DNA from 2 places in the Methylobacterium sp. Ger2507 genome. Region 1 is predicted to be linked to the other one. Evidence: riboswitches for the same ligand, from Rfam matches in the RefSeq annotation. Region 1 holds a riboswitch; the other holds the start of a gene.
What was found. A riboswitch is a leader RNA that binds a small molecule or an ion and turns the genes downstream of it on or off. The one in region 1 is predicted to bind thiamine pyrophosphate.
Positions count from the first base shown of each region.

Region 2: another riboswitch for thiamine pyrophosphate. It lies ahead of thiO (glycine oxidase ThiO); the one in region 1 lies ahead of thiC (phosphomethylpyrimidine synthase ThiC).

Region 1 covers NZ_JBUYVC010000001.1:201,621-207,128, forward strand. The annotation lists gene thiC (phosphomethylpyrimidine synthase ThiC) at 1-1,310, opposite strand, end outside; TPP riboswitch at 1,390-1,498, opposite strand; gene ACV7NL_RS01015 (BA14K family protein) at 1,649-2,371, shown strand; gene ACV7NL_RS01020 (hypothetical protein) at 2,472-2,726, opposite strand; gene ACV7NL_RS01025 (zinc metalloprotease) at 2,848-3,639, opposite strand; gene ACV7NL_RS01030 (hypothetical protein) at 3,960-4,334, shown strand; gene ACV7NL_RS01035 (acyltransferase family protein) at 4,458-5,508, shown strand, end outside.
Region 2 covers NZ_JBUYVC010000001.1:2,042,824-2,048,331, forward strand. The annotation lists gene rpoD (RNA polymerase sigma factor RpoD) at 1-1,475, shown strand, start outside; gene ACV7NL_RS09495 (adenylate/guanylate cyclase domain-containing protein) at 1,698-2,945, shown strand; TPP riboswitch at 3,116-3,244, shown strand; gene thiO (glycine oxidase ThiO) at 3,346-4,530, shown strand; gene thiS (sulfur carrier protein ThiS) at 4,527-4,739, shown strand; gene thiG (thiazole synthase) at 4,743-5,508, shown strand, end outside.

The sequences.
Region 1 (5,508 bases):
TCCACCAGCTGCTTTTCCATGTTCACCTTGATCTTGTGCATCGGCACGTGGCCGGGGCCCTCGATCATGGTCTGGCAGCCCTTGTCCCAGGCGATCTTGGTGAGTTCGCCCAGAGTCTCGAGTTCGGCGAACTGCGCCGCGTCGTTGGCATCCGCGATGGAGCCGGGGCGCAGGCCGTCGCCCAGCGAGAACGAGACGTCGTAGGCCCGCATGATGTCGCAGATCTCGTCGAAGCGCTCGTAGAGGAACGATTCGCGGTGCCCGGCAAGACACCAACGCGCCATGATCGAGCCGCCGCGGCTGACGATGCCGGTGACCCGGCGCGCGGTGAGGGGCACGTGCGCGAGGCGGACGCCCGCATGGATGGTGAAGTAGTCGATGCCCTGCTCGGCCTGCTCGATGAGGGTGTCCTTGAAGACTTCCCAGTCGAGCTTCAGCGGATCGCCGCCGACCTTCTCCAGGGCCTGGTAGATCGGCACCGTGCCGATCGGAACCGGCGAGTTGCGCACGATCCACGAACGGATGTTGTGGATGTTGCGCCCGGTGGAGAGGTCCATCACCGTGTCGGCGCCCCAGCGGGTCGCCCAGACCAGCTTCTCGACCTCCTCGGCCGCAGACGAGGTCACGGCCGAATTGCCGATGTTGGCGTTGATCTTGACCAGGAAGTTGCGGCCGATCGCCATCGGCTCCACCTCGGGGTGGTTGATGTTGGCCGGGATGATGGCGCGGCCGCGAGCCACCTCGTCGCGCACGAATTCGGGCGTGATGAAGGCCGGCAGGGCGGCGCCGAAGCTGTTGCCGTCGCTGAGCGCCGCCTGGGCGCCCTCCAGCATCGTCTCGCGCGCCAGGTTCTCGCGGTGCGCGACGTAGATCATCTCCTCGGTGATGACCCCGGCGCGGGCGAACTCGTACTGCGTCACCATCTGGCCCGGTGCGGCCTTGCGGATCTCGCGGGTGGCCGGACACGGGGCCACGAGCTTGTCCTCGGGCACGAAGCCGTTGTCCTCGGGCTTGACCGCGCGCGGGGTCACGGTGGCGTAGCCACGCCGAGCGATCCAGGGCTCGCGCACCAGCGGCAGGCCGGCGCTGAGGTCGATCCCCGCATCGGTCTCCGTGTAGGGGCCCGACGGGTCGTAGACCCGCACCGGCGCTTCCTTCGGATCGCTCAGGGTGATCTCGCGGAACGGCACCCGGATGTCGTCATGCCCGGCCACCGCCGCATAGACCTTGCGCGAGCCCATGATCGGGCCGGTGGTCACCGCGGGCGCCTGGCCCTGCGGCAGATCTTTCGGGAGAACGGGTGCATTCATCGGGGTCGCTCCTGGCGTGGGAGACGATCCGGACTCGCGAACGGCGGTTTGGATGGGACGACGCCTGAACCCACGCGCCGCTTCTGATAATTCCCGTCCCTCCGCCGGTACGAACCGGATCAGGTTCAAGGGTCAGGGCGACGCGCCCAATCTCAGCCCCCGCACTCGGGGCCCCCCTCGGAATGGTTCCAGATTCAAGGTCGGCGTCGCGTTTGTCAATCGTTGCCCTGACAAACCGACGCGGAATGTCGTCCAAGACGAACTTCGTCGCTCAGTCCCGCGTTTACTGATCAGACGTCCGGTCTCTACGATCGGCATGCCACCATAGGATTTCTCCCATGAAGCGCATTCTTCTGGCCTCGGCCGCCCTGGTCGGTGCCCTCTCGATGATTCCCGTGACCGCCGACGCGCGTCCGGGCGGCGGCGGGTTCCGGGGTGGCGGCGGCGGCTTCCACGGCGGCGGAATCGGTGGCGGCGGATTCGGCGGTCGCGGCGGATTCGCGGGCGGCGGCTTCCGCGGTGGCAACTTCGGTGGCGGCGGCTTCCGCGGCGGCTTGGCCCAGGGTGGCCTCAACCGCGGCGGCTTCAACCGGGGTGGTGTGATCGGTGCGGGGGCTGGTCTCGGCGCCGGAGCGGGTTTCGCCGCCAATAACGGCTTCCGGGGCGGCTTCAATCGCGCGGGCTTCGCCGGACACCGGGGCGGCTTCGATCGGGGCCACTTCGCCGGCCGCGGCTACGGCCACGGGTATCGTCGCGGCTACGGCGGAATCGGCCTCGGGCTCGGCCTGGGTCTTGCCGGCGCAGGCATCGGCTACGGCCTCGGCAGCGCCTATGGCGGCTATTACGGCGACGACTACTACGCGGGCGGCTACGCGCCGGCCTATTACGGCGGTGGCTATGCGCCCTACGGCGGCGCCTACGCCCCGGCCGGCTACGCGGAAACCACGGAAGTCGCGCCTGCCGGCAACGATGTCGCCTACTGCGTCCAGCGCTTCCGCTCCTACGATCGCCGGAGCGGGACCTATCTGGGCAATGACGGCCAGCGCCACGCCTGCCCGTAAGATCCGAGCCAAGCACGAATCCCCCGATACCCGCGAGGGCCCTGCCGAAAGGCGGGGCCTTCGTGCGTCGAGGAACCCGGGATCCGACTCTGGTCTGCCCTCAGCCGCCCTGCAGGCTCTCGGCGAAATCGTCCGGGATCTCGCCGAAGCTGCCCAGGATGGTGGCGCTTTCCAGTTCGCCCGTCTCGTCGTCGGCCACGACCTTGATCGCCGCCGTGCCGGGGAAGCGGCCGGCCATCGCCTCGGCCTTCTTCAGGGCGCCGCTCTCCGTCACGGCCACCTCCCGGTCGCCCGGCGAGAGCCGCTTGCGCTTGATCACGAAGGTCTGGACCAGGAACGTCGTCTTGAGGGCCATCTTGGGTCTCCACCGGCTCCGCGGCGGAGCGAGCCGGGTCCGGGTGCGGAGCGCACCTAGCACGAAAGCCGCGCGATCCTCACGCGCCACGGACGCACCCCCGACCGATCGCCGCCCGCGATCACCAGAGGCGTACGAGCCTGTAGCCGGTGATGACGTCGGCAAGATCGATGCCGAGGCCGGCGGTCAGCCGCAGGCTCGCGCGAAAGAGCGGGCGGGTGAAGGCGCCGGAGACCAGGAAGATGCCGAGCAGCACGAGGCTCGAATGCCGGGCCATCCGATCCGCCCAGGTCCATATGCCGGACGGGCGTGATGGGGCGGTCCCGGCCCGGGCCGTTGCAGGGCCTGAGATCCAGGGGCGGACGATATCGTAACCGTCGAGGCCCGGCACGGGCATCAGGCCGAGGATCAGGGCAGTGCCCTGGAACAGCACCGAGACGGCCAGGGCGGCCCGCAGGGTCTCCGCCGCGGGACTGGCCAGGGCATACAGGACCACGAGCGCGACCAGGAAGGCGAGGCTCATCGCCGGGCCGGCCGCGGCGATCATCGACCGGCGCGCCGGACTCGAAACGCCCTCGGGGGACGCGCCGACCCCGCCCGGAAAGCCGAGCCCGCCCAGGATCGTGAACACGGTCGGCAACAGCATCGTCGCCAGCGGATTCGGCGCGCGCAGCGGATCGAGGCTGAGGCTCCCGGCCGCGGGCAGGCCGCAGAGGCGAGCGGCCTCGGCATGGCCGAATTCGTGCAGGCAGAGCCCCAGCACCCACCCGGCCATCAGGAACACGAAGGCGGCGCCCGAGCCTTCCATCAGGTCGGCTCCGATCCCGAAGCCCAACCCGCTGAAGATCAGTCCGACCAGCAGCACGTTCGTGCTCAGGCCGATCCGCCCCTTTCCCCGCACGCACCCTGCCATGCCCATCAATCCGCGCGGCACTCGACCCTGACCGCCGATGCGGATCGCGGGCGGGCCGCACCGCGATGAGCGCGCAAGACCATGCGGGAGGTGGTGGACGGATCGGGGGCTTTCACGCGACGCAACATCGCTGGTGACACGCCAAAGTCCAGTCCCTACCTGCCTGGAAGCTTCGGATTTTCCCGGCCCCGCCGCCGGAACACTGCCGATCATCGGCACCAGGACCTTGTCCGCACCAGGACCTTGTTCGCACCAACACCTCGTCGGCACCAACACCTCGTCGAGCCCAATCCCCCGGCGGGTCTGATCAGGAGAACACCGTGGGACGACGCGCCCGGCTCTGGCGAGAGGACGACCCGACCACGCACGGCTCCCAGGCGAAGCCGGCGGTCATCTGCCCGCTTTGCGAGCGCGCGATCCCGCCGCACGCCAAGTCGAGCCTGCACCATCTCACCCCGAAGCTGAAGGGCGGCGCGCGAGCCGGCACGGTGCGGCTGCACCAGATCTGCCACTCGGCGATCCATGCCCGCTTCAGCGAGGCCGAGATCGCCCGCCGCCTCGCCGACGTCGACGCCTTGCGGGCCGCCCCCGAGATGGCGGAGTTCCTGGCCTGGGTCCGCACCAAGCCCGACGATTTCCACGCCGCGACGCGGATGACCCGCGGGCGCCGGAGCGCCAAGCGCGACCCGCACTGACCGGGACAATCGCCACCGGCTCCTTAACCCCACATTCGGCATGATCCCGGCGCGTTCGGCCGCGTATCCGCCTCCTTAAGGGTCTGCGCCGAAACTGCCCCCCCGGTGGGCAGGGGCGGGATCATGACGGTGGTCGGAGCGGAGCGGCATGCGGGGGTGTCCGCGAAGGAGAGCCACCGGCTCGCCTGGGTGGATGTCGCCAAGGGCCTCTGCATCATCCTCGTGGTGATGATGCATTCGACCCTCGGCACCGGCATCGCGATGGAGGGCGAGGGTTTCCTCCACATTGTGGTGGCCTTCGCGCGCCCGTTCCGAATCCCGGATTTCTTCCTGCTGTCGGGCCTGTTTCTCGGTCGGGTCATCGACCGTGACTGGCGCCTCTTCCTCGACCGGCGCCTCGTGCACTTCGTCTATTTCTACCTCCTCTGGGTGCTGATCCAGTCGGCGGTGAAGTACGGCCAGATCGTCGACGGGGCCGGCCCGGGCGCCTTCGTCGCCCATCTCGCCCAGGCCCTGATCGAGCCCTATTCCACCCTGTGGTTCATCTACCTGCTGGCAGTGTTCTCGGTGCTGACCAAGGCTCTTCGGCGGGTGCCCCTGCCGTGGCTCCTCGGCGGCGCGGCCCTGCTGCAGGTGCTGCCGATCCACACCGGGGCGGAGCTCGTCGATGAATTCTGCGACCGCTACGTCTGGTTCCTGGTGGGCTACCTCTTCGCCGAGCGCATCTTCACCTTCGCCGGTCTGGTGCAGCGCCACGCCCGCACCGCCCTGATCGGGCTGGCCCTGTGGGCCGTGGTCAACGCCGCCCTGGTCTTCGTCCCGACCGGGTTCCGGGCGGTTCCGGTCCTGGCGGCCCTGCCGGGCCTCGCCCTGATCCTCAGCGGCGCGGGCGCCCTCGCGGTCGTCGCCATCGGCGCCCTGCTGTCCCGCACGGGCGGACCGGTGACGGCGGCCCTGCGGGCCTGCGGCCAGCGTTCGATCGTGATCTACCTGGCGTTCTTCCTGCCGATGGCGTTGACCCGAACGCTGATCGTGAAATCCGGGGCGATCACCGACATCGGGCTCGCGAGCCTCGTCGTCACCGTGGTGGCGATCCTGGTCCCGCTGGCCTTCGAGCGGCTCGTGCGCCACACGCGCCTGTCGTTCCTGTTCGTGCGGCCCCGGGCGTTCCACA
Region 2 (5,508 bases), 1.8 Mb from region 1:
TGACCTTCCAGGCCATCATCATCTGGCGCGACGAACTCGTCGACGGCCGGGTGCTCCTGCGCGAGATCATCGATCTCGAAGCCACCTATGCGGGACCCGACGCGAAGAACGCGATGGCGATCGCCGACGGCGCCGAGGAGACCGAAGAGGGCGAATCCGACGCTCCGACGCCGCCCGAGGGCGACGATGACGACGACATGGAGAACAACGTCTCCCTCGCCGCCATGGAGACCGAGATCAAGCCGCGCGTCCTCGAGACGTTCGACAACATCGCCAATAACTACCGTAAGCTGCGCAAGCTGCAGAATGAGCATGCCGAGCTCAAGGCCTCGGGTGGCACCCGCACCGATTCGCAGGAGCGCAAGCAGGACGAGCTGAAGGACGCCGTCGTCACCGACGTGAAGTCGCTCTCCCTCAATGCTAACCGCATCGAGGCCCTCGTCGAGCAGCTCTACGACATCAACAAGCGCCTCATCTCGCATGAGGGCCGGCTGATGCGTTACGCCGAGAGCCACGGCGTCGCCCGCGACGAGTTCCTGCGCCACTACCAGGGCTGGGAGCTTGATCCGAACTGGATGGAGCGCGTCGGCAGCCTCGGCGGCCGCGGCTGGAAGAATCTCGTCGAGAAGGGCTCGGGCGAGGTCGCCCGCCTGCGCGAGCAGATTCTGACCCTCGCCTCCGAGACGGGCCTGGAGATCGGCGAGTACCGCAAGATCGTCAACATGGTCCAGAAGGGCGAGCGCGAAGCCCGGCAGGCCAAGAAGGAGATGATCGAGGCGAACCTGCGCCTCGTGATCTCGATCGCCAAGAAGTACACCAACCGCGGCCTGCAGTTCCTGGACCTGATCCAGGAGGGCAATATCGGCCTGATGAAGGCGGTCGATAAGTTCGAGTATCGCCGCGGCTACAAGTTCTCCACCTACGCCACCTGGTGGATTCGTCAGGCGATCACCCGCTCGATCGCCGATCAGGCCCGCACCATCCGCATCCCGGTGCACATGATCGAGACGATCAACAAGATCGTCCGCACCTCGCGCCAGATGCTGCACGAGATCGGCCGCGAGCCGACGCCGGAGGAACTGGCCGAGAAGCTGGCCATGCCGTTGGAAAAGGTCCGCAAGGTCCTCAAGATCGCCAAGGAGCCGATCTCCCTCGAAACGCCCATCGGCGACGAGGAGGACAGCCACCTCGGCGACTTCATCGAGGACAAGAACGTCGTCCTGCCCATCGACGCGGCGATTCAGAGCAATCTTCGTGAGACGACGACACGTGTCCTCGCCTCGCTGACCCCGCGCGAAGAACGCGTGCTGCGCATGCGCTTCGGCATCGGCATGAACACCGATCACACCCTCGAAGAGGTCGGCCAGCAGTTCTCGGTGACCCGCGAGCGCATTCGTCAGATCGAGGCGAAGGCTCTGCGCAAGCTCAAGCACCCGAGCCGCTCGCGCAAGCTCCGCAGCTTTCTCGACAACTAGCGCCTCAAACCACCCGCAAGACCGTGTGCTGACGATCAATCTTGGGAGGGCCGGCGCTTCGGGGCGCCGGCCTTTTTCATTGGCGGACCTTTGGCCTTGCCCATCACATCTGCGCTGGTCCCGCCCGTCAGCTGTACGGTTGAAGGTGCCGGGTCCGCGCGATACTCACAAAAGGCGTCGGCGGCCGTTGCCGGATGCCGCCTCTCAACCCACCTTGGCCATATGCTCGATCGAGGCCCGCCCCAGCCTTCTCCCACCGCCGAAGCCGACGGCTCGGAGGCGGCCGACGTTCCCTTCGGCGCCCTCCAGCAATGCGTGGCCCTGCGCGACTGGCTGCTGAGCGAGGGGGCTCGGATGCCGAAGGCGGAGGACCTGCTCTCGGGTCTCGCCGAGCGCCTGATCCGCCTCGACGTGCCGGTCGACCGCGCCACCACCGCCATCGACGCGCTGCATTCCGAATATTCCGGCGTCGGCCGCTTCTGGACCCGCGAGACCGGTTCCACCGTCCGGCTGTTCCCGCACGGGGAAGCGTCCGACAAGGCCTATCGCGAGAGCCCGTTCCACCGGGTGCACGAGACCGGCGAATGGCTGATCCTCGACCTCGCCGAGACGCCGGACGACGCCTACGCGGTGATCCCGGACCTGAAGGCCGAGGGCTACCGGCACTACATCGTGGCGCCGCTGTTCTTCACCAACGGCACCCGCAACGGCATCTCCTTCGCCACCCGGTCCCCGGACGGGTTCCGCGACGAGGACGTGGCGATCATGCGCTTCGTCATGCCGACGCTCGCCGCCGTGATGGAGATGCGCAGCGTCAACAAGCAGCTCGACCACGTCCTGCGGATCTATGTCGGCGACGAGCCGCACAAGGCCATCCTTGGCGGCTCGATCCGTCGCGGCCATGTCCAGCGCATCCGCTCGGCGATCCTGTTCGCCGATATGCGGGACTACACCCGGATCTCGGCCGACATGACGCCGGAGGAGGCGGTCGACCTGCTGAACATCTTCTTCGACTGTCTTGTGCCCGCCATCGAGCGCGAGGGCGGAGAGGTCCTGAAATATCTCGGCGACGGCCTGCTGGCGATTTTTCGCGAGCCGGGGGACGATCTTGGGGGCGCGGCCAAGGGCGCACTCACCGCCTCGCAGAGCGCCATGGCGGCGCTCGCCGAGGCCAATTCGCTCGGTCACTTCGCCAACCCGGTCGCGGCCGGCATCGCCCTGCACCACGGCGAGGCCGCCTACGGCAATGTCGGCTCGGGCGCCCGCCTCGACTTCACCGTCATCGGCCGCGACGTGAACCTTGCGAGCCGTGTCGCCCGCCTGAATCGGACGCTCGGCGAGCCGATCCTGATGACGAAGCCGTTCGTCGATTTCCTCTGGGACATGCCGGAACCTCTCGGCGAACATGCCCTCGACGGGTTCGCCGAGCCGATGGGCGTCTATCGTCCGACGCGCCCGCCGGCGACCTGAGGCCACCCCGCGATCCGTCCTCTCTGCCAAGCCCTGCTGTTGGCCAAGCCCTGCTGTTGGCCAAGCCCTGCTGTTGGCCGAGTCGTGGCTGTCGCCAGTCGTGGCGCTGCCCGAGTGTTGGCATCGGCCATGACGGGGATTGACCCCGGCGGGCGGACGGCCCACATCAGGAGCGTTCCAGGGAGATCCCCGGCAAGGGGCTGAGAAACCGATGGCCGTCCGTTCGCGGATGGCAGCGCGGAAATCCTTCGAACCTGACCCGGTTCATACCGGCGTAGGGATTGGACCGCGGGTTTCTCATCAAGCCCGGCACGCTTCACCGCCTGAAGCTGCAGCCCCACCAATCTCGACGCCCGTTGCGGAGATTGCGTTGGACGTGACCCCGAAGGCTTGCCTCAACTTGCGACGGACACATGGCGCTGCGCCGCCCGTCGCCGTCCCTCCGGCGCGCAGCGACGTCGTCGTGGTCGGCGGGGGCCTGATCGGCCTCTCGGCCGCCTGGCGCCTGGCGCAGGGCGGTCGGTCCGTCACCGTCCTGGAGCGTGACACCGTCGGCGCCGGAGCGAGCCTGGCCGCCACCGGCATGCTCGCCCCTGCCGCGGAGCACGAGCCCGGCTCCGATCCGCTGCTGCCGCTCGCCCTCGAAAGCCTGTCGCGCTGGCCGGGATTTCGCGACGACCTTCAGGCCGCGTCCGGTCTCGACATCGATTACCGGCAGGAGGGCACCCTGGTGCTCGCCCTCGGCCGCGACGAGGTCGAGCGCCTGCGCTTCCGCCACGATCTCCAGAAACGCTCGGGCCTCGATGCGCGCTGGCTCACCGGCCCGGAGGTCCGCGCCCGCGAGCCGCGCTTGCGGCCGGCCGTCACCGCCGGTCTGTTCTGTCCGCACGATCATCAGGTCGATCCGAGTCGGGTGATGGCGGCCCTGGTGCAGGCCTGTCTCGGGGCAGGCGTCACCCTCGTGGAGGGCTGCCCGGTCGCGGCGCTCGACTGGAGCGCCGGCCGGGTCACGGGCGTGCGCCATGCGCACGGACTCACCCTCGCGGACACCATCGTGCTCGCGACCGGCGCCTGGAGCGGCGAGACCGGTCTGCTGCCTGATTCGCTCGCCCTGCCGGTCCGACCCCTGCGCGGCCAATCCCTGGCCCTGCGGACCACGGCCCGCACCGGAACCCTCGCCCATATGGTCTGGACCGAGCAGGTCCACATGGCGCCGAAGAGCGACGGTCACCTCATCGTCGGAGCGACGGTGGAGGATTGCGGCTTTGTCGCCGGTGTCACCGCCGGTGGCCTCTTTGCCCTGTTGGAGGGCGCCCGCCGCGTGCTGCCGGGTATCGAGGAGATGGCGGTCGAGGCGGTGTGGAGCGGATTCCGCCCGACTTCCGACGACGACGCCCCGATCATCGACGCGCTGGCGCCCGGGCTCGTCGTCGCCACCGGCCATCATCGCAACGGCTACCTGTTGGCTCCGGCCACCGCCGACGCGGTGGCGGCCCTGGTCGCCGACGGGACGCTTCCGGCTTACGCGCGCGACTTCGGGCTCGCCCGCTTCGCGATTCCTGAACCCGCGAGGGCCTTCGCGTGAGGCTCACCGTCAACGGACAGGCCCGCGACAGCGCCGCCGCCGATCTCGACGCCCTGTTCCGGGAGGAGGCCGAGGAAACCGGCCTCGACAGCCCGCAGGGCATCGCCATCGCGCTCAACGGCGCGGTGGTCCGGCGGCGCGATTGGGCCGCGACCCGGCTCGCCGAGGGCGACCGCGTCGAGATCGTCCGTGCCATGCAGGGAGGCTGAGGAATGACTGAACCCGCGAACGACACCGATGCGCTGGTGATCGGCGGCGTGAGCCTGGGCTCGCGCCTGTTTATCGGCACGGCCGGCTACCCGACCCAGAGCATCCTCTTCGAGGCGGTGGCGGCCTCCGGCGCCGAAGTGGTCACGGCCTCGATTCGCCGCGTCTCGCTGCAGGGACACGGATCGGACACCCTGCGCCGGCTGAAGGGGCACCGGTTCCTACCCAATACGGCCGGCTGCGAGACGGCGCGAGACGCGATCATGACCGCCGAACTCGCCCGCGAGGCGCTCGACACCACCTGGATCAAGGTCGAGGTCATCGGTGACCGCGAAACGCTGTATCCCGACGTCGCCGAATTGTTGGAGGCCTGCCGCCACCTGGTCGATGACGGGTTCACGGTGCTGCCCTATTGCAACGACGATCCGGTGGTGTGCCAGCGTCTCGCCGATCTCGGCTGCGCTGCCGTGATGCCGATGGGCTCGCTGATCGGTTCGGGCATGGGCGTGGCCAATCCCGCCAACCTGGAACTCATCTGCCGCCGCTCCCCCGTGCCGGTGATCGTCGATGCGGGCATCGGCACGGCCTCCGACGCCGTGATCGCCATGGAACTCGGGGCTGCGGGTTGCCTCCTCAACACCGCCGTGGCCAAGGCGGACGATCCCGTCCGCATGGCCCGCGCCATGCGCAGCGCCGTCCAGGCCGGCCGCGACGCGCATCTGGCCGGCCGCATTCCGAGGCGCGGCCGCGCCGAACCGTCCAGCCCGCAGC